4 regions of the Bacillus tequilensis genome follow, and region 1 is predicted to be linked to each of the others. Evidence: riboswitches for the same ligand, from Rfam matches in the RefSeq annotation. Region 1 holds a riboswitch; each other region holds the start of a gene.

What was found. A riboswitch is a leader RNA that binds a small molecule or an ion and turns the genes downstream of it on or off. The one in region 1 is predicted to bind S-adenosylmethionine.
Region 2: linked by a shared signal. The riboswitch ahead of G4P54_RS21295 (hydroxyacid dehydrogenase) and the one ahead of metI (cystathionine gamma-synthase/O-acetylhomoserine thiolyase) in region 1 are both predicted to bind S-adenosylmethionine.
Region 3: linked by a shared signal. The riboswitch ahead of mtnK (S-methyl-5-thioribose kinase) and the one ahead of metI (cystathionine gamma-synthase/O-acetylhomoserine thiolyase) in region 1 are both predicted to bind S-adenosylmethionine.
Region 4: linked by a shared signal. The riboswitch ahead of metE (5-methyltetrahydropteroyltriglutamate--homocysteine S-methyltransferase) and the one ahead of metI (cystathionine gamma-synthase/O-acetylhomoserine thiolyase) in region 1 are both predicted to bind S-adenosylmethionine.

What each region holds. Positions count from the first base shown of each region.
Region 1 covers NZ_CP048852.1:1,183,167-1,188,657, forward strand. Annotated here, with positions in the region: gene G4P54_RS06250 (hypothetical protein) at 1-287, shown strand, start outside; gene G4P54_RS06255 (GNAT family N-acetyltransferase) at 328-747, opposite strand; gene G4P54_RS06260 (YjcG family protein) at 751-1,266, opposite strand; gene G4P54_RS06265 (esterase family protein) at 1,303-2,025, opposite strand; SAM riboswitch class I at 2,193-2,314, shown strand; gene metI (cystathionine gamma-synthase/O-acetylhomoserine thiolyase) at 2,382-3,503, shown strand; gene metC (cystathionine beta-lyase) at 3,496-4,668, shown strand; gene G4P54_RS06280 (GNAT family N-acetyltransferase) at 4,698-5,246, opposite strand; gene G4P54_RS06285 (DUF819 family protein) at 5,302-5,491, opposite strand, start outside.
Region 2 covers NZ_CP048852.1:2,039,729-2,045,219, reverse strand. Annotated here, with positions in the region: gene G4P54_RS10700 (hypothetical protein) at 152-445, opposite strand; gene G4P54_RS10695 (molybdopterin oxidoreductase family protein) at 550-2,592, opposite strand; SAM riboswitch class I at 2,740-2,831, shown strand; partial or broken gene G4P54_RS21295 (hydroxyacid dehydrogenase) at 2,948-3,146, shown strand; gene G4P54_RS10685 (MarR family winged helix-turn-helix transcriptional regulator) at 3,432-3,983, shown strand; gene G4P54_RS10680 (ABC transporter ATP-binding protein) at 3,997-4,935, shown strand; gene G4P54_RS10675 (ABC transporter permease) at 4,945-5,491, shown strand, end outside.
Region 3 covers NZ_CP048852.1:1,333,322-1,338,812, forward strand. Annotated here, with positions in the region: gene kinE (sporulation two-component system sensor histidine kinase KinE) at 1-185, shown strand, start outside; gene G4P54_RS07125 (methylated-DNA--[protein]-cysteine S-methyltransferase) at 182-679, shown strand; gene G4P54_RS07130 (hypothetical protein) at 769-894, shown strand; gene mtnA (S-methyl-5-thioribose-1-phosphate isomerase) at 926-1,987, opposite strand; gene mtnK (S-methyl-5-thioribose kinase) at 1,995-3,188, opposite strand; SAM riboswitch class I at 3,295-3,451, opposite strand; gene G4P54_RS07145 (carbon-nitrogen family hydrolase) at 3,535-4,314, opposite strand; gene mtnE (methionine-glutamine aminotransferase) at 4,409-5,491, shown strand, end outside.
Region 4 covers NZ_CP048852.1:1,297,952-1,303,442, reverse strand. Annotated here, with positions in the region: gene thiX (HMP/thiamine ABC transporter permease ThiX) at 1-159, shown strand, start outside; gene rsbRB (RsbT co-antagonist RsbRB) at 194-1,027, opposite strand; gene isp (serine protease Isp) at 1,250-2,209, shown strand; SAM riboswitch class I at 2,341-2,496, shown strand; gene metE (5-methyltetrahydropteroyltriglutamate--homocysteine S-methyltransferase) at 2,625-4,913, shown strand; gene G4P54_RS06955 (histidine phosphatase family protein) at 4,954-5,491, opposite strand, start outside.

The sequences.
Region 1 (5,491 bases):
ATTCTTATTCTTTCGGTGATGAAATAATAATGATATTTGAAGACACAGACAGTAATGTAAAGTTATCTTTTAGCGGTTGTTCATCATTTTCATTTGTTACAGCTGCTGATGATCGAATAAAACCCTTAAAAGATTTGACAAAGTCCCAAATCCCTTATTTTCTCCAGAATATTGAGATTTCAGCAATCCAGAGCGAAGGGAAAGAATTATTAAAAAGTAAAATCTTAATGCCTCCTTTAAATGTAGAAATTGTATGTCTTACTATTTCTATAAACAAAGCAGCTTGAAATAACTTAAGGCCCTACATAAGGGCCTTAAGTGATGCGATCATTTAATCATTTGCAAGTGGGGAATGCCGGCATCAAGGAATTCTTTTTCGGAAAGCACACGATACCCGTGTTTCTTGTAAAACGGCACAGCCTGCGTTTGCGCGTTTAACATGAAGCCGGAAGCGCCGCCGTCTGCGGCCGCTTCTTCAAGTGCCTTCATAATGATGCCGCCGATACCGTGTGAGCGGTGGCTTTTCAATACGCAAATCCGCTCTAACTTGCCGTAACCATCCTTCATACGCCATCTTCCGGCGCCGACAGGCTTTTCGCCGTCATATACGACAACATGCTCCGCCTCATTTTCAAGTTCGTCAATTTCTTCTTCGGCAGGAACGTTTTGTTCTTTGACAAAGACTTCTTCTCTTACATAAAAAGCATCTTTCATTTGTTCTTCATTTTTTGCGATCACTGCTTCCAAACATTATTCTCCTCTGCCTAACAAGAAGGTTTCGTAAACTGTCCACGATCCGTTTTCCAGCTGGTAAAGCAAGTGGAACCGGTCAACAATTTCTTCATGCGACACTTCCTGCATTTTTAATTGTCCCAGCACATCTGAATGCTCATCGTCGGAAAGGTTTTGGCCGACCGTCACGTGCGGAACGAAATTATATTCCTGTTCACCCGCCAGCACACCGGTGTATAGCTTTTCATTGAGTGTTTTTAATTCTTCCGTCGGCTCTGCTTTGATGTAAATGACATTATTGACAGGCGCAAATGAGCTGTATTTTGTCAGTTTGAGAACGATCGGATGGGACTCCTTGGCGATGCTTCTCAGATGTGATACAAGCTGATCCGCTTTCTCCTCCGAACATTCAAACGAGGCTCTCAGCGTCAAATGGGGCGGGATCAGGGAGTAGCTCGGGTCATAGCGCTTTCTGTAAGAATTCGCAAGGTCTTGGAGTTTTTTTGATGGAAATAAAACAATTCCGTATTTCATAGTATGTCCCTCCTGGAAATAAAGTATGATAGAGTATCAAAGCATTTTTTTCAGCGCCGGCGTGATGAGCGGCTGCCAGTATGTCCATTTGTGATCTCCGTCAAATGGTTCAAAATCATAATCGGAAAGCTTCTGCTCAAGCAGCTGTTTCAGCTTCTGATTCGGTTCTGTGAAGTCGAGAATGTTTCCGTCTGTCGTGTGGACTTCAGTTTCTTTTGTTCCGATTTGGTGATAGATAGAGAGGTGTTTGATGTCGTTTGACTGTTTCACAGCTTCCAATACATGTTTGTCAACATAGGGAGACTGCATGATGATGTTTCCGAACATATTCGGATAATCAAGCGCTGTCATAAGTGACACGGTCGCTCCGAGCGAGTCTCCGATCAGCGTTCGACCGTAGCCGACCTGATACGTTGGATACTCGTCATCCGCAAACGGAACGAGCTCATGGGCGATGAACCGTTTATACGCCGAAAATTTTGAGCCTTCCGGATGGTAGGTGTTTCTGCGCTCTTTTACATCTTTATATGGAACGCCGATAATAATGCTCCGGTCTATTTCCCGTTTAGACAGCAGTTCCTCGACCTGTCTGCCGATTCTCCCCAGCCTGAAATAATCGTGGCCGTCCTGCGCGATAATGACATGGTATTTATAAAGAGGGGAGTAGTTGGATGGCAGGTAAACGAGCAAGGTCATTTCCTCGTTAAGCTCTTTTGAAAAGAATTTCTTTTCTTGCACTGTGCCGTTTTTCGGTGCCATAATACATTCCTCCAGGACATGACTAGACTTTCTTGCTGTTTTCCATTATTGTACCATGAATTATTAGAAATTTCCCTCTTTAAACGGTTCGGAACTCGAAGAAAAAAGTGTTGAAATAAACTGCAAATTGCGCTAATATAAAACAATCAGAAAATTGAAATCGATATTTCTTATCGTGAGAGGTGGAGGGACTGGCCCTTAGAAACCTCAGCAACCGGCTTGTTTTGCATATGTGCAAAGCGCCAAGGTGCTAAATCCAGCAAGCGTTTTTATGCTTGGAAGATAAGAAGAAGCGTTAAACCCCTTCTTCTTATGAAGAAGGGGTTTTTATTATGAAAAGGGAAGGTGTCAGCTATATGTCACAGCATGTTGAAACGAAATTAGCCCAAATCGGGAACAGAAGCGACGAAGTCACGGGGACAGTGAGTGCTCCTATTTATTTATCAACAGCATACCGCCACAGAGGAGTCGGGGAATCGACCGGTTTTGATTATGTCCGCACGAAAAACCCGACACGCCAGCTTGTCGAGGACGCGATCGCCAGCTTAGAAAACGGAGCGAGAGGGCTTGCCTTCAGTTCGGGAATGGCGGCCATCCAAACCATTATGGCGCTGTTTAAAAGCGGTGATGAACTGATCGTTTCATCTGACTTATATGGCGGCACGTACCGTTTGTTTGAAAATGAATGGAAAAAATACGGATTGACGTTTCATTATGATGATTTCAGCGATGAGGACTGTTTACGCTCTAAGATTACGCCGAATACAAAAGCGGTATTTGTGGAAACACCGACAAATCCGCTCATGCAGGAGGCGGATATTGAACATATTGCCAGGATGACGAAAGAGCACGGTCTTCTGCTGATCGTTGATAATACATTTTATACACCGGTCTTGCAGCAGCCGCTTGAGCTGGGAGCTGACATTGTGATTCACAGCGCAACCAAGTATTTAGGCGGGCATAACGACCTGCTTGCGGGACTTGTCGTTGTAAAGGATGAAAAACTTGGAGAGGAAATGTTTCAGCATCAAAATGCAATCGGCGCTGTCCTGCCGCCATTTGATTCATGGCTTTTGATGAGAGGAATGAAGACGCTCAGTCTCAGAATGCGCCAGCATCAGGCCAACGCGCAATCACTTGCGGTGTTTTTAGAAGATCAGGAAGAAATTGCCGATGTGCTGTATCCGGGCAAAGGCGGCATGCTGTCCTTCCGTCTGCAAAAAGAAGAGTGGGTCAACCCGTTTTTAAAAGCACTGAAGACCATTTGTTTTGCTGAAAGCCTCGGCGGGGTGGAGAGCTTTATTACATACCCTGCCACACAGACACACATGGATATACCTGAAGAGATCCGGATCGCAAATGGGGTCTGCGATCGATTGCTGCGCTTTTCTGTCGGAATTGAACATGCTGAAGATTTAAAAGAGGACTTAAAACAGGCGTTACATCAGGTCAAAGAGGGAGCTGTTTCATTTGAGTAAACATAATTGGACGCTGGAAACCCAGCTCGTGCATAATCCATTTAAAACAGACGGCGCAACAGGAGCGGTCAGTGTACCGATTCAGCACGCTTCGACCTTTCATCAATCTTCATTTGAAGAGTTTGGCGCATATGATTACAGCCGCTCAGGCACGCCGACAAGAACAGCTCTCGAAGACACAATTGCCGCATTGGAAGGCGGGACGAGAGGCTTTGCTTTCAGTTCAGGCATGGCTGCGATCTCAACTGCATTTTTACTTCTGTCACAGGGCGATCACGTTCTTGTGACAGAAGATGTGTACGGCGGAACTTTCCGCATGGTGACAGAGGTGCTGACCCGATTTGGTATTGAGCATACGTTTGTTGACATGACGGATACAAACGAAGTAGCGCGAAATATCAAGCCGAACACAAAAGTCATTTATATGGAGACACCGTCAAATCCCACACTTGGCATCACTGATATAAAAGCGGTTGTCCAGCTTGCAAAAGAAAACGGCTGTCTGACCTTTCTGGACAATACATTCATGACACCTGCACTGCAGCGGCCGCTTGATCTCGGCGTGGATATTGTGCTTCACAGCGCAACAAAATTCTTAAGCGGCCACAGCGATGTGCTGTCAGGTCTGGCTGCTGTCAAAGATGAAGAGCTTGGGAAGCAGCTGTATAAGCTGCAAAACTCGTTTGGCGCCGTCCTTGGCGTGCAAGATTGCTGGCTCGTGCTGCGCGGATTAAAAACATTGCAGGTCCGTTTAGAAAAAGCGAGCCAAACAGCGCAGCGGCTTGCGGAGTTTTTCCAGAAGCACCCGGCGGTGAAGCGCGTGTATTATCCGGGCCTGTCTGATCATCCCGGCGCTGAAACCCATAAAAGCCAGTCAACGGGAGCGGGCGCCGTGCTATCTTTTGAGCTTGAAAGCAAAGAGGCCGTTAAGAAGTTAGTCGAGAATGTGTCACTTCCAGTCTTCGCTGTCAGCCTTGGCGCCGTGGAATCGATTTTGTCCTATCCGGCAACGATGTCTCACGCGGCAATGCCTAAGGAAGAGCGTGAAAAACGCGGTATCACTGATGGCCTGCTCCGTCTTAGCGTCGGAGTCGAGCATGCAGACGATTTAGAACACGATTTCGAACAAGCGCTGAAAGAAATTGCGCCAGTGGCAGTTCGTTAAAAAAGAAGCCGGGGTTGGCCCGGCTTCTTTTATTGTTGTTCATCATCAGGATTCAGAATCGCGAGGACTTGATGATCCTCCCAAACGCCATTAATTTTTACATTTTTTCGGGCGATGCCTTCTTTGTGAAATCCCGCTTTTTCTAATACACGCATGGACCCAAGATTACGGGGCATCACACCGGCTTCAATCCGATGCAGTTTCAATTCGTGGAACGCATAATCAACAACCAGCCTGACCGCCTCTGTCATAAGGCCCTTTCCATTGTGGGCTTTGTCTAAAAAATACCCAATGAACGCAGTTTGCAGCGCCCCGCGGATGATTTGAAAGAGCGAAACCGTCCCGATTAATGTATCGTCTGACACTGTGAAAATGCCAAAATGATATTCTTCATCGTTCTCAAGTCTTTCCTGATACTCGGTTATTCGTTTTCTTTGCCCCTCAACCGTATAGTAATCGTCTGCGCGTATCATAGAAAACTGTTCGAAAAAATTCCGATTCTCGCTTTGCAGCCGCAAATTTTCTTCGGCATTTTCCACTTGCAAAGGCCTTACATAAATAGTTTTTCCTTTTAACATACAGTAATCTCTCCATTCTTCTTACATCATTCTATTGAAAGTGCAAATATCCTTTTTATAAGAAGGAAGAAAACCAATTTCCCATAAAGGTGCCGACATAGTTCCCAATTAAGTAGCCGAGCGTACCGACAAGCATGATCGGGGCGACAAGCTCCCTCCATCCCTTGGCAATTGCCATCGCAGCCGCAGTTGTCGGTCCCCCGACAGTAGCGTTGACGGCGAGCAGAATTTCTTCAAGCCGCACG
Region 2 (5,491 bases), 860 kb from region 1:
AAAGGGGATATAAACAAAAACGATCATTGCGGAACGGGGATCTTGAGCCGTTTGAGGAAAGAATATTGATGGGGATTTATCGTTTATCACAGAGTTATACAGCAAAGCTGAGGAGAGCGTGACAACGAATCTCGCTCTCCTCAGTTTTGTTTTATTCACCTTGATGTTTCTCAACTAATGTGAATGTCCATTCTTTTAATAAATGTTTCTGCACATATTTTTTCCCGTTTATTTCGATGTAAGGAATGTCTGTCTTGTCCCCGGCTAACTGCTTTGCCTCTGCTGTCGTTATTCCTAAAAAATGTCCGATGTAAAAGAAAATATCCCGTTCCTTTATAAGCAAGATATCATTCTGTTCATTCCCTTTTTGATGGTTCATTTGCTTTAAGCCTTCACCGATAAAATATCCAGCCAAAGCAATACCGATTCCTAAAAAAACGTCCATGTGTATGCCTCCATTATGTCGATGTTATGTTATACGAGCTTGGCATACTCGGGGTTTCATATTTTGAAACAAAAAAGCGGTCAGAGCGTGCTTTAAGTGTTTTTTCACGCCTTTTCAATCTGCACGCGGCCTGAAAAAAAGGTGGCGCCGCCGCCCATATCGGATAAGCGGTCTGAGGTAAGCGCGTTTACAAGCTGTTTTTTTCCTGGTTCATCCGCCCATAATCCTTGGCTGACTACGACACCGGACAGTACTTGTTCCCCGACTGAAGCGGCAAGCTCGCATTCTCCCCGGCTGTTCCAAATTCGTACAGGATCTCCATCACCGATTCCGTATTTTTTAGCATCTTTTGTATTGATAAAAAGCTTTGGCATCTTTTCAAGCTTGATATGCTTTGCATTGTTGGAAAACGTTGAGTTTAAGAAATTATGGTTTGGCGCCGGAACATACATAAACGGATACTCGTCATCGGATATAAGAGGGGTATATGTCGGTAAAGCCGGGAAGCCGTCTTGTTTCATTTTTTCTGAATATAATTCTATTTTTCCGCTTGGAGTCGGAAGTTTGCCTGGAAACAGGGGCTTTTCGCGTTTCGCTTTCATAAATGAAAACTTAGAAAGGGAATCGTAACCAATCTCAGTCAAATACGGATTATCTGGATGGTCAAGCGCCTGACGGATTAATTCTTCATCTGAATCTTTGAGCTCCTGGTCTGTGAATCCCATTGCTTCAGCCAGTAATCGGAACACCTCAGTATTAGACTTGCTTTCTCCATAGTTCTCAATCACCGGCTGCTGAAGCTGAATGTAATGGTGCCAGTAGGAGGTATAAAAATCAGTGTTCTCAAAAGCGGATGTTGCAGGCAGTACAATGTCCGCATATGCAGCCGTTTCCGTTAAAAACAAATCATGAACCACAGTAAACAAGTCTTCCCGCAGCAAGCCCTGTCTGACTTTGTTTGCTTTCGGCGCGACGACGGCAGGGTTTGTTCCGTAAATAAAAAGAGAGCGGATAGGCGGATCTGTTTCCAAAAGCACCTTGCCAAGCTGATTCATATTAAACGACCTCGGTGTGCGTCCTTTCAATAAGTCGGGCCGCTGCAAGGCATTTGTGTTATATTCTAAAATTCCGCTGTTATGCTTAATTGCGCCGCCCCCTTTATGCAGCCATTGGCCGGTGATCGCCGGAAGACAGGCAATCGTCCTTACAATCATCCCGCCGTTATCGTGATGCTGGATTCCATTTCCGATTCTGATAAAAGAAGGGGAGACTTTCCCATACATTCTTGCCAGCTGATAAATATCTTCAGTGCTGATCCCGGTGATCATTGATACCTTTTCCGGATTATACTGTTTCACGTGTTCACGGAGCTTGTCGTAGCCGACCGTGTATTCAGACAGGAATGCTTCATCGTGAAGGTTTTCTTTAAATAAAATGTGCATGATGCCAAGGGCAAGTGCGCTGTCAGTTCCCGGCTTTATTGGAATAAACCAATCTGCAAGACGCCCTGTCTGATTTTTATGTACATCGATCACGACAATTTTGGCACCTTTTTTTCGCGCTTTTTGGGCGATTGTAATTTGGTGCATGTTTGTGCTGACAGCGTTAATTCCCCAAAAAATAAATAGTTTTGTATGAATGGTTTCCTCAGGATCGATTCCCGCGCTTATGCCCATTGTATATTTATAGCCTTCAGATCCCGCTTTGCTGCAAATCGTCCGTTCAAGCTGGCTTGATCCCATGCGGTAAAAAAAGCGGCGGTCCATTCCTTCAGCTGTCAATTTCCCCATATTTCCGTAAAAGCTGTAAGGAAGTATGCTTTCAGCTCCCATTTCATCAATCAGCTGCTTCCAGCGGGAGGTGATCGTATCAATCGCCTCTTCCCAGGAAATCGGTTCAAATATCGCTTGGCCTTTCGCGCCTGTCCGTTTAAGCGGTGTAGTCAGCCGCTTTTCATCATAGATGCGCTCCGTCATGTTTCGAACTTTGTTGCATATGTTTCCAGCTGTGACAGGATGATCGGGATCTCCCTGCACTTTCACAATTTTTCCGTCTTTTTTATGTATTAACAATCCGCATTGATCCGGGCAGTCAAGCGAGCAAACGGACTTAAAAATGCCATTTTGTTGTGTAGCAAAAGATTTTATGGCCCAGTTCCTCTCTCTAGTTAGATATTTTGTAAGAATTATAACATTTCGGATGATAACGTCAATTCTGAAAAAATAGATTAACATCAATCTTGGAATTCTTTATGATAAACGTATTCTTTATTCTGAAAATGATATATTCAACATTTTCTATCCAGAGAGGTGGAGGGACCGGTCCAATGAAACCTTGGCAACAGTATTGTACCAATTCCAGCAAGCGTCAGCTTGAAAGATAGGAAAGCAAGGTTTATACCGGCGTCTGTCTGTAGACAGGGCACGCTTATATATGATCTCTTTCCATCTTCGGAAAGAGATTTTTTTATGAAAAAATATGATGAAAAGGACGTTTTGCACCATGACGTTTTTGGTTACAGCACCATACAACAAAGAAGGACACAAAGAGCGAGCTTGAAACATTGTTCGGCTCGGTTTGTTATCAATCCTAGGAGGAGCAAGGCCGGGCATACCGGGAAGTTGAAATCATTCAGCTATTAAAAGAAACACATACGATAGGTTTGATTACTCAGCTCGATCAAGTAACAGAGAACGTATTTTGAACTGATGAAAGAGAGTGCGATTTTCGTCAATACTTCAAGAGAGGTTGTGGTAAACCGCATTCATATACCTGTACCTGAGGAAAAAGCAGTACAGGAGGAATCATCTCCTCAATATGCATCTTAATCAGAAAGCGCCCTGTTTCAGGGGCGCTTTTTGTCCTTTTCTTGTGGAGAGAGCTGACAAACTTAACTTTCCTGAAGGAGAATAGACAATATGTTGACATTTAATCGAGAAGTGTTATGATGTTATAGACAATATATTGTCTAACGAGGAGGATGAGTATGGATTATTCAAAAGAACTGAAAGATTTATTTTTAATGCAACAATCTTACGCTACACTTTTTTCTGTTTTAAACAAAATCCAATCACGCGGAGACGATTATTATGAAAGCTTAACGTCAAGACAATTTATGACGATGGTTGCCATACTGCATTTACCGGAAGAGGAAACGACATTTAACAACATCGCAAAAAAATTAGGCACTTCAAAACAAAACATCAATAGGCTTGTCAGTAGTATTGAAAAAAGAGGTTATGTCATTACTGTTCCGAGTAAACGCGACAAGCGAGCGGTTAATGTGAAGATTACTGATTCAGGCAAGCGTGTCATGGAGGAATGCGGTGAAAAAGCGGTGTACTTTATGGCAGATCTATTTAAAGGGTTTTCTACGGAAGAGCTGGAAACATTGTGGGTTTTATTGAAGAAACTGTACAGTTTTGACGGAGAGGAACAGGATGGCTTTGAAGAAAACGCTGCTGATTTTGACATTGAACAAAATCGGGACGATTTGAAAACAAATTTATTGCAGGAATTCTCAAAACGGAGAATGTAAAAAGGAGAAATATATGAACAACATGGCGGCTGTAGAAAATTTGAAAATACAGTACGGAAACAAAACAGCGGTAAATGGGATTTCTTTTGAAGTGAGAGAGGGGGAAGTTCTTGGCTTGTTAGGCCCAAATGGTGCTGGGAAAAGCACCACCATTCACGTGTTATCCGGAGTATTGTCGGCCAGTTCTGGCAACGTGACAATACTGGGCCACAATGTGAAAAAAGGGTCAAAGGAAATGAAGAAAGGCATCGGAATTGTACCTCAAGATATCGCGATTTACAAGGAAATTTCCGCTGAGAAAAATGTTCGTTTTTTTGCGAGTCTTTATTCTCTTAGAGGAGAAGAACTGAAAGCCCGAGTCAGAGAGGCTTTGGAGCTCGTACAGCTATATGACCGGAAAAATGACAAGCCTAAGACGTTTTCAGGCGGGATGAAAAGAAGATTAAATATCGCGTGTGCCATTGCACATCAGCCGAAATTGATTATCATGGACGAGCCCACTGTAGGAATCGATCCGCAATCCCGGCATCACATTTTGGAATCGATAAAAGAGCTGAAATCAAGAGGAGCGAGCATTATTTACTCGACACATTATATGGATGAAGTCGAGGCGATTGCAGATCGCATTATAATCATGAATGAAGGGAGAATCATTGCCAATGGAACAAAAGAAGAGCTGTACAAAGAAGTGAATAAAGAAATGACATATGCTTTTCAGCTGGCACATGTTCAGAAATTAAATAAAAACGCTATTAGAAAAATCAAAGGAGTGACAGAAGTTGATTTCTCTGACCATCAACTACAAGTGACCGTTCAGCAAAACCAGGATCACCTGAGTGAAATCATAGCAGAATTGGGTGCCCAAGGCTGCGGCATCCTAAGCATGAACAAAAAAGAGGCATCGTTAGAAACAGTATTTTTAGAGCTGACGGGAAGAAATTTAAGAGATTAGGAGAGCAAAATGAGTCTGTTAAAATTGATAACGTTTGATTTTATGAATATTATAAGGAATCCGGTTCTTGTGATCGCCAATACGGTCTTTCCTTTCGTTCTTATTCTGATCATGGGCTTTGTGACGAAAAACAGCTTTGGAGCAGGCGAGGTCAGTTCGTATGATTATTATGGAGTGAATATGATGGTTTTTGCTGCAACACTGATCGCTATGACCGCCTCTAATACGTTTATGGAGGAAAAGGTGAAGAAAGCGAACCTCCGTATTGTATATGCGCCCGTTTCGACAACCGATATTTATCTTTCTAAATTACTATCAACCTGGATATTTAGTGTCATCATGTACAGTTTGAATGTGTTGATCGCCCAGACAATGTTTCATTTGAACTTTGGCGGACAACATCTTCCCTATTTCATGCTCTTATTGTATGTATTTTTATTTTTTGGTTGTTGTTTTGGTACAATGTTTTGCAGTTTGTTCAAAAATGAAGAACAGGCGAACGGGTTTATGCAAATTCCGATAGCCTTTTTTATTTTCTTTGGCGGCGTTTTTTTCG
Region 3 (5,491 bases), 150 kb from region 1:
GCCTTGGTGAACCGTTTTATACGACAAAGGAAAGGGGAACTGGACTTGGGCTTATGGTAAGCTATAAAATTATTGAAGAACATCAAGGCGAAATCATGGTGGAAAGTGAAGAAGGGAAAGGCACCGTTTTCCACCTTACGCTTCCCGTCAGACAAAATGCTGAAGAAAGAAGGATTGATGAATGAACTACTACACGACAGCGGAAACGCCGCTCGGAGAACTTTTCATTGCCGAGGAGGATGACCAGATTACCCGTCTGTTTCTCAGTCAGGAAGATTGGATGGATTGGAGAGAAACGGTTCAGAATACTGAGCGCAAGGAAACACCTTATCTGGCAGAAGCGAAAAAACAGCTTCATGAATATTTCACCGGTGAAAGAAAGACATTCTCACTGCCGCTGAGTCAAAAGGGCACCCCTTTTCAGCAAAAAGTGTGGGAGGCGCTGGCGATGATACCATACGGAGAATCCAGAAGCTATGCTGACATTGCCGAAGCGGTAGGCAGTCCGAAAGCGGTGCGCGCAGTCGGACAGGCTAATAAACGAAACGACCTGCCGATTTTTGTCCCATGTCACAGAGTGATCGGCAAAAACAGCTCGTTAACAGGGTACGCTGGGAGCAAAACCGATATCAAAGCATTTTTGCTGAACATCGAGAGAATCTCCTACAAAGAAAAATAAAACATATGGTACGTTCCTTTTTTTCGCGGCTGACATATCATTTTATTAAGTGAAAAAAGTTGGTCTGATGAAAAAGGAGGACAAAGCAATTGAAGCCGAGCCGCTCTGAGAAAATTGCCGTTTTTGCCAAACTGTTTGTGAAACTGCATATCATATCAAGCGCTCAAAAAGATGAAATCATCAATATGAATAAAAACAAACAAAAAAACCGCTGACTCGCTCAAAATGAGCAAAGGGCAGCGGTTTTTAGTGGACCTTTTCGCCTTTGAAGAGCTGTTCAATCTCTTCTTCATAGTTACCGGTCATAATCCCTTTTTCAGTAATAATTCCTGAAATGAGATCATGGGGTGTAATGTCAAAAGCGGGATTAAAGACGGGCACTTCAGATGGAGCGGTCCGGACTCCTGAAATCTGCCTGACTTCCTCGGGATCGCGTTCCTCTATCGGGATATCAGCGCCAGATTTCACTTTCGTATCGAATGTGGATAATGGTGCAGCGACAAAAAACGGGATATCAAAGGCGTTGGCTAAAATTGCGAGACCGTATGTTCCGATTTTATTTGCCGTATCACCGTTCTTTGCAATGCGATCGGCGCCGACGATGACAGCAGAAATTTGTTTTTCCTTCATCGTATGGGCGGCCATGCTGTCAGTGATCAAAGTGACATCAATGCCGCCCTGCATCAGCTCCCACGCAGTCAGGCGCGAACCTTGAAGAACAGGCCTTGTTTCACAGGCATAAATGTGCAGTCCCAAATCTTTTTGTTTGGCCAAATAAAATGGAGCCAGCGCCGTACCGTAGCGGCTTGTCGCGATAGAGCCGGCATTGCAGATTGTCATAATCCGGTCGCCTTTTTTGAAAAGCTGCAGGGCGTTTTGACCGATCATCCGGCACGTTTCCTCATCCTCGACCTGAATTTGAATCGCTTCATGGACAAGGTTTGTTTTTGCTTCATTTACGGAAATGGCGTTTTCGATCGAATGGCGCAGTCTCTCAAGCGCCCATGATAAATTAATGGCGGTGGGCCGTGAGCTGTTTAAATACTCTTTGATATCATCCAGTCTGCGGCGGAATTCAGTAACATCATCCGTTTCAATGTCTTTTGCAGTAAGCGCAAGTCCGAAGGCTGCCGTAATGCCGATCGCCGGGGCGCCTCTTACTTTGAGCGTGACAATGGCATCAAATACATCCTCTTTCGTTGCCAGTTCTAAATATTCCGTCACATCAGGAAGCTTTTGCTGATTTAAAATGGTAATAGCTGTTTCTTTCCATTCAACAGAACGCGGAACAGCAAATGAATAGGTCATGAACAGATCATTCCTTTACAAGTAACTCAAATAATTCAGTAACATCTGTTATCGTCTTGAATTCCGAACGTTTTTCGATAAAGGCTGCGCCGGTTGTAAGCGCCAGACGCTTTCTGCCGATTCGTTTATCAAACGGCACGATCGTATCCAGATCATCAACATGGGCAAGGCCGACCGTGCGGCGTATCAGCTCGCAGCCCGCAAACCCGATTGCCTCTTCAAGAATATGACTGAGCGTATCAGAAAGGTAACCGTCGATGTTGGCGTAAACATCCAAACTGTCCTTCTCCCAGGCTTCAGTGAATGTTTTTTGAAATGTTTCCCAAACCTGCTTGACATGTTGATATAACGGCTCTCTGGCATCACCGTCACGCCCGAGTGCATTCAAATATAAGTTGGCGATAAATTGGCCCACATCAAAGCCAATCGGTCCGTAAAAAGCAAATTCAGGATCAATTACCTTTGTTTCATGCTCGCTGGCAAAAATGCTTCCTGTATGCAAGTCACCGTGAATGAGTGTTTCTGCCGATGTTAAAAATGACTTTTTGAGCTTTGCGGCCTCGATTTTGACGTTGTCATTATTCCAAAGCTCTTCGACAAAAGGACGAAGCTCTTCTTCAAAATCATTTGTGTCATGGTCAAAGAAAGGGTCTGTAAAGACAAGTCTTTCCGTTATGTCGCACAGCTCCGGATTTGTAAACTGTTTAACAAGCTGTTTTTTGACCTTAGGTTCAAGCGCGTAATCCGATGAATAGAAAAGTGTTTTTCCTAGAAATTCACCGATGTGCTGTGACAGGTAAGGGTAGTTTTCGCCCTCAATGAGTCCTTTTCTTGCGATTTTCAGGTGAGAAAGATCCTCCATGACGGTAACCGCCATTTCAGTATCGGAATAGAACACTCTTGGAACGAGATGAGGGACATGCTCGCCCTGACGGATGAGAGCGCTGCTTTCGATTCTTGCGCGATCGATTGTCAGCGGCCAGCTTTCTCCGACGACTTTTGCATAAGGAACCGCCTGTTTAATGATCAACGCTCTGTCATGTTCTTGATCATAAATATGAAAAACGTAATTTAAGTTGCCGTCACCGATCTCCTGGCATGTCAGTGTGCTTTTGCTTGGAAATAAACCAAGTTTTACCGCCAGTGCCACTGCGGAGCTTTCATTTAACGTTTCGTATAAAGGTGTTTTTGTGACTGCCATTGTCATAACCTCCAATTTATGTAATCGCTAGATGCGTTTGCAGCTGAAGCGCAGTAAAAAAAGCCTCCTTCTCAGAGAGAAGGAGGCTTAACATCTATGTCCGCCTCTCTTATCTCTCAGATCAGATCTGAATGGAATTAGCACCGTGCCTTAAGAGACAAGCGTCTCGGCGCGAAAAAGATGCGCCCCATTTCACAATGGAATTACGGTCGGTTGCTGTTGGGGTCAAAAGGCCAAATCCTTCGCCCAACTCTCGATAAGAGAATATATTCACTTGTTAAACAATTCTAATTTATCAGTTGATGAACATAGTAACAGGTGTTTTAGTAAGTTGTCAATCTATTTTTTAATATAAATCTTTTCTGATATCATCGAAAACAGGTATACGCTTACGCACCTCAACGCTTTCATGAAGGTCGATTTCCGCTCGGACAATACCTTCTTCCAGGCCGCCTTCAGCAAGTACGCGCCCCCATGGATCAATAAGCAGGCTGTGTCCGGCAAATTCATTATCGGGATTTGAACCGGTACAATTGCAGGCGGCGACAAAGCATTGATTTTCAATGGCGCGGGCAATAAGCAGGCTTTTCCAATGGTCAAGGCGTGGAAGAGGCCATTCCGCGGAAATAAACAGCACGTTGGCACCTTTTGTCGTATGTTTTCTGATCCATTCCGGAAAACGGATATCGTAACAGATCAGCCCAGAGCATTTGACGCCATCAAGCTCAAAGTACCCATCTTCTGAACCGGCTGATAAATACACATGTTCATCCATCAGCTGAAAGAGATGGGCTTTTCTATATTCCTTAATGATTTGTCCTTCCTTATCTGCAATGTACATCGTATTATAAACATCAGAATCCTCTCTGACAGCAACTGAACCGGCAACAATATGAACGCCATGTTTTTTAGCCGTTTTCTTTAGCCAGCTCTGAGCTGAACGACCGTCTTCATCAGCCAGCTCATCAAGATTGGCCAGATCATATCCGGTCGTCCATAGTTCAGGCAGAACAATCACATCAGCATGTTTGCTTTCTTTTTCGATAAAACTTTCAGCCTTTTTTATATTTTCTGAAGGTTTTCCGTAAGAAATATCAAATTGAAGACAAGATATCGTCCATTTCATTTTTTTACGCCCCCAAATTTTTCTTTACTTTTTTGATTTAACCATATATGATGATGGACTATCATTTCAAGATTTTTTTAGAAGGTGAGAATAGATGATATTTGAACAGTCTCATGTATTGAAGGAATTGCCTAAACAGTTCTTCGCTTCTCTGGTGCAGAAAGTGAATCGAAAGCTCGCGGAAGGACACGACGTGATCAATCTTGGACAGGGAAATCCGGATCAGCCGACTCCGGAGCATATCGTCGAGGAAATGAAACGGGCTGTTGCCGATCCTGAAAATCATAAATACTCGTCTTTTCGCGGCTCGCACAGTCTGAAGTCAGCTGCCGCAGCATTTTACAAAAGAGAATACGGTATTGATCTCGACCCGGAAACTGAAGTTGCTGTATTATTCGGCGGGAAAGCGGGTCTTGTCGAGCTCCCGCAATGCTTGCTGAATCCCGGTGATACGATTTTAGTGCCCGATCCGGGTTATCCTGATTACTGGTCAGGTGTCACACTTGCGAAAGCAAAGATGGAAATGATGCCGCTTGTAAAGGAAAGGGCGTTTCTTCCTGATTATAGCAGCATCGCAGCTGAGGTGAGGGATCAGGCAAAATTGATGTATTTAAATTATCCGAATAATCCGACCGGGGCTGTTGCTACCTCTGAATTTTTTGAAGAAACCGTGAGCTTTGCAAAAGAAAACGGGATTTGTGTCGTTCACGATTTTGCTTATGGCGCTGTAGGATTTGACGGGAACAAGCCGTTAAGCTTTTTGCAGACTGAAGGTGCGAAGGATATTGGCATCGAAATTTACACGCTGTCAAAAACGTATAACATGGCAGGATGGCGGGTCGGCTTTGCCGTTGGAAACGCTTCGGTCATTGAAGCGATTAATCTTTATCAGGACCATATGTTTGTCAGTCTTTTCAGAGCGACTCAGGAGGCTGCAGCGGCGGCACTGCTTGCTGATCAAACGTGTGTGGCGGAGCAAAATGCCCGCTATGAGAGCAGGCGAAACGCTTGGATCGCGGCATGCCGGGAGATTGGCTGGGATGTGACAGCTCCGGCAGGTTCATTTTTTGCATGGCTGCCTGTGCCTGAAGGCTATACATCTGAGCAGTTCTCCGACCTTTTGCTGGAAAAAGCGAATGTGGCGGTTGCGGCTGGAACCGGCTTCGGTGAATATGGC
Region 4 (5,491 bases), 110 kb from region 1:
CGGACGGCGCTCGCGATGGAATCGAAAGGTTTTACAGGAAGCAGAAACCGGACTTATTACCGGACACTGACTGTGAACAGACGCGATTGGCTGTTCTTTTGCCTCGTTCTCTTGCTGTTCGCAGGATCTTTTCTCGTATCTTTTTGCTTTGTCTCATAAAAACATCCGCTATCACTGATAGCGGATGTTCTTCTTATTGATGATAGTTTAAAGCTTGAGCAAGATTGGTTTTAATTGTAATGTTCGAAAAATCAATCCCCAGCTGTACAGCGGTTTGCGCGATTTCGGGCCTGATTCCTGACAGAGTTGACCGGACACCGATCAAATTGAGCGCCTCAATCAATTTGAAAATTTGGTGAGCCACCATCGTATCAACGACCACAACGCCTGACAAATCGATCAACAGATGCTCCACTCGTCTTTTTGCACAGGCATGAAGCGTGTTTTCCAGAATAAACTTTGCCCGCTCCGTATCAATGTCACCGACAAGCGGAAGCAGAGCTGTTGATTTGCTCAGTGTAATGACAGGCGAGCTTAATTCCAATATCATTTCTCTCTGAGCGTTTAATTGCTGTTTGGCATTCGTTTCAGCGTGATCGACGAATGTATAAATGGTAAAATCAAAAACTTTCACAATCAAATCGGCCCATTTTTGTTTCTCTCCCGGTTCAAACGCCGACTCATTTTCTTCTGCGAATTGCTCAAAATACTTCGTATATAATCTACGGTTTCTCATAAACTCCCGAATGACGTACTGAACTGGAGTGTCGAGATGCTTTTGATCATTCGTCAGCTCAATGACCCACTCTTGAAATTCCTCGAGAAATTGTTTTTCCGGTAAAACATACATGTAATTCAGATGCCGGTAAAATTCCCTGTCCTGCTCTTTTAATTCTTCCGTCACTGTGGCATTATGTAAGGCGTAAAGCGAATTTGGATCACTATCCTTCATCGTTTCTATCCATTCCTCGGCCATTTGCTCTACATGCTCTGAAAAAAACGCATATAATTGTTCATTCAGTTTCATCACACTGCTCCTTTCTCCAACCCTATTATAACTTGACTCAAAGCCGAATCCCAGTCATACACGCTGAAGCCATCCAATATTTTGAAAATCACTAATTCTTTGGATTGTATCCTCTTTTTTCAAAATGCTTCAAATGGCTCTGTCCGAACGGTTGCTTTTTTCATATAATATGAGGCAACACCCTTGAATCCACTTGAAAGCATAAAAAAGGAGGGCTTTTTTATGAATGGTGAAATCCGCTTGATCCCGTATGTGACGAATGAGCAGATCATGGATGTAAACGAGCTTCCTGAGGGCATTAAAGTGATTAAGGCGCCAGAAATGTGGGCAAAAGGGGTAAAAGGCAAGAATGTAAAAATTGCTGTATTGGACACGGGCTGCGACACAAGCCATCCTGATTTAAAGAACCAAATCATCGGCGGAAAGAACTTCACGGATGATGACGGCGGCAAGGACGATGTGATTTCCGACTACAACGGACACGGCACACACGTCGCCGGAACGATTGCTGCTAATGATTCAAACGGCGGCATTGCCGGAGTTGCGCCTGAGGCAAGCCTATTGATTGTGAAGGTTCTTGGCGGTGAAAACGGCAGCGGACAGTACGAATGGATTATTAACGGCATTAACTACGCTGTGGAACAAAAAGCCGATATCATCTCGATGTCCCTTGGCGGACCAAGCGATGTGCCAGAGCTGAAAGAAGCGGTGCAAAACGCCGTCAAAAACGGAGTGCTTGTTGTTTGTGCAGCAGGAAATGAAGGTGACGGAGACGAACGCACGGAAGAGCTTTCCTATCCTGCAGCTTATAATGAAGTCATCGCGGTTGGATCTGTTTCCGTAGCGCGAAAATTATCAGAATTTTCTAACGCCAATAAGGAGATTGATCTTGTTGCACCGGGAGAAAATATATTGTCTACCCTTCCTAACAAGAAGTACGGTAAGCTTACCGGCACTTCAATGGCTGCCCCCCATGTCAGCGGAGCGCTTGCTCTTATCAAAAGCTATGAAGAAGAATCATTTCAAAGAAAGCTTTCTGAATCCGAGGTTTATGCACAGCTGATCCGCAGGACACTTCCGCTTGAGATTGCAAAAACGCTGGCAGGCAATGGATTCCTCTATTTAACCTCTCTTGATGAGCTTGCAGACAGAGCAGAGCAATCACATTTAATGGTCCTATAAAATTATTTTTCTTATATAATATATACCAAATGATGTCATTTTAATTTCAAATTCTATATTGACAACGAATTTGAATTACTGTTAAGATTACCAACAAATGATTCAACTTTTCAAAAAATTAATAACATTTTCTCTTATCGAGAGTTGGGCGAGGGATTGGCCTTTTGACCCCAACAGCAACCGACCGTAATTCCATTGTGAAATGGGGCGCACTGCTTTTCGCGCCGAGACTGATGTCTCATAAGGCACGGTGCTAATTCCATCAGATTGTATCTGAGAGATGAGAGAGGCAGTGTTTTACGCAAAAAAAGCCTCTTTCTCTCATGGGAAAGAGGCTTTTTGTTGTGAGAAAACCTCTTAGCAGCCTGTATCCGCGGGTTAACGAGAGTGTTTTATATATAAAGGAGGAGAAACAATGACAACCATCAAAACATCGAATCTAGGATTTCCGAGAATCGGACTGAACCGGGAATGGAAAAAAGCACTTGAAGCGTATTGGAAAGGCAGCACTGACAAAGATACATTTTTGAAGCAAATCGACGACCTGTTTTTATCTGCCGTAAAAACACAAATTGACCAGCAGATTGATGTTGTGCCTGTTTCTGATTTCACACAGTATGACCATGTACTCGACACAGCCGTCAGCTTCAACTGGATTCCGAAACGATTCAGACATTTGACTGACGCTACCGATACATACTTCGCTATCGCCCGCGGAACTAAAGACGCCGTATCCAGTGAAATGACAAAATGGTTTAATACAAATTACCATTACATCGTGCCAGAGTATGATGAGAGCATTGAGTTCCGCCTCACAAGAAACAAACAGCTCGAAGATTATCGCCGGATCAAGCAGGAATACGGCGTTGAAACCAAACCTGTGATTGTCGGCCCTTATACATTCGTCACGCTTGCTAAAGGCTATGACCCGTCTGAAGCAAAAGCAATCCAAAAACGATTGGTGCCGCTATACGTACAGCTTTTGAAAGAGCTAGAACAAGAAGGCGTTAAATGGGTGCAAATCGATGAACCAGCGCTTGTTACCGCCTCTGGCGAAGATGTCCGCAGCGCAAAACAATTATTCGAAAGCATAACAAGTGAGCTTTCATCTCTGAATGTACTTTTACAGACATATTTTGATTCTGTTGATGCTTATGAAGAGCTGATCTCTTACCCAGTACAGGGAATCGGACTTGACTTCGTTCACGATAAAGGCAGAAACCTCGAACAGCTGACAACACACGGCTTTCCGACAGACAAAGTGCTGGCAGCCGGCGTGATTGACGGACGCAACATTTGGAAAGCGGATCTTGAAGAACGCCTCGATGCCGTTCTCGATATCCTCAGCATTGCAAAAGTAGATGAGCTGTGGATTCAGCCTTCCAGCAGCCTGCTGCATGTTCCGGTAGCGAAGCACCCTGACGAGCATTTGGAGAAGGACCTGCTGAACGGATTATCCTATGCAAAAGAAAAACTAGCCGAGCTGACAGCTTTGAAAGAAGGTTTAGTATCAGGAAAAGCGGCAATCAGCGAACAAATTCAGCAGGCTAAAACTGACATTCAGGCGCTCAAGCAGTTTGCAACAGGTGCAAACACTGAACAAAAGAAAGAACTTGAGCAATTAACCGATAAAGACTTCAAGCGCCCGATTCCATTCGACGAACGGTTGGCTCTGCAAAATAAATCTCTCGGACTTCCGCTTTTGCCGACAACGACGATCGGGAGCTTCCCGCAGTCTGCTGAAGTGCGGAGCGCACGCCAAAAATGGCGGAAAAACGAATGGTCTGATGAACAGTATCAACACTTTATCAATGCAGAAACAAAAAGATGGATTGATATTCAGGAAGAATTGGAGCTTGATGTTCTTGTTCACGGTGAATTTGAACGGACAGATATGGTCGAATACTTCGGTGAGAAACTGGCCGGCTTTGCCTTCACGAAATACGCTTGGGTTCAATCATACGGCTCACGCTGTGTCCGCCCGCCAGTCATTTACGGAGATGTAGAATTTATTGAGCCGATGACAGTGAAAGACACGGTCTATGCACAGTCATTGACCTCCAAGCATGTGAAAGGAATGCTGACGGGTCCGGTTACGATCTTAAACTGGTCTTTCCCTCGAAACGATATTTCGAGAAAAGAAATCGCCTTCCAAATCGGGCTGGCCCTTCGCAAAGAAGTAAAAGCGCTTGAAGATGCGGGCATTCAAATCATTCAAGTCGATGAACCGGCGCTGCGCGAAGGCCTTCCATTAAAAACCCGCGATTGGGATGAGTATTTGACTTGGGCGGCAGAAGCATTCAGATTAACCACCTCTTCCGTGAAAAACGAGACGCAGATTCATACGCATATGTGCTACAGCAACTTCGAAGATATTGTTGATACAATCAATGATCTTGATGCCGATGTGATTACAATCGAACACAGCAGAAGCCACGGAGGATTTTTAGATTACTTAAAAGACCATCCTTATTTGAAAGGGCTCGGCCTTGGTGTATATGACATTCACAGCCCTCGTGTACCGTCAACTGAAGAAATGTACAACATTATCGTTGATGCGCTTGCCGTCTGTCCGACTGACCGCTTCTGGGTAAATCCAGACTGCGGATTGAAAACAAGACAGCAGGAAGAAACGGTTGCAGCATTGAAAAACATGGTTGAAGCCGCTAAACAAGCAAGAGCTCAGCAAAAACAGCTTGTATAATATAGAAATGGCCATCTGCCTCTGGCAGATGGTTTTTCTATTAGAAAGCGGAAATCGGTTTCCGATGCTTCCCGTCCCCTTCTATTATTATTTCGGCTGTTCCATTTTCATCAAATTCCACAAGACTCAATGATGTATCATGTATGTAAGCAGAATTCCATATATCATTAATGCGTCTTCCCTTTATGATATTTAGCAGCATTAATATAAAGACAGAATGGGTAACCAAGAGAACATTACCGGAAGCATGGCTGTCTAAAATGGTTTGGAGAGCCAGCCTTACCCGGTTTTCAAAATCAAAAAACGTTTCACTTCCCTGCTGGCGATAAGCTTCGGGATAATGAAAATAAGTGCGAAAAAGATCTGGTTCGTCCCGTTCAATATCCTCTTGTTTTTTCCCTTCCCATGATCCCAGTGACATTTCTCTGAACATATGATCTATCACCAGTGGAGGCCTGCGCGATCCTAATACATTTTTTGCTGTCTCTTCCGTCCGCTTGCTCGGGCTGATGTATACCTGATTCAATTCAATATCCTTCAGACGCTCCCCAAGAGCACAGGCATTGTATAGCCCAAGT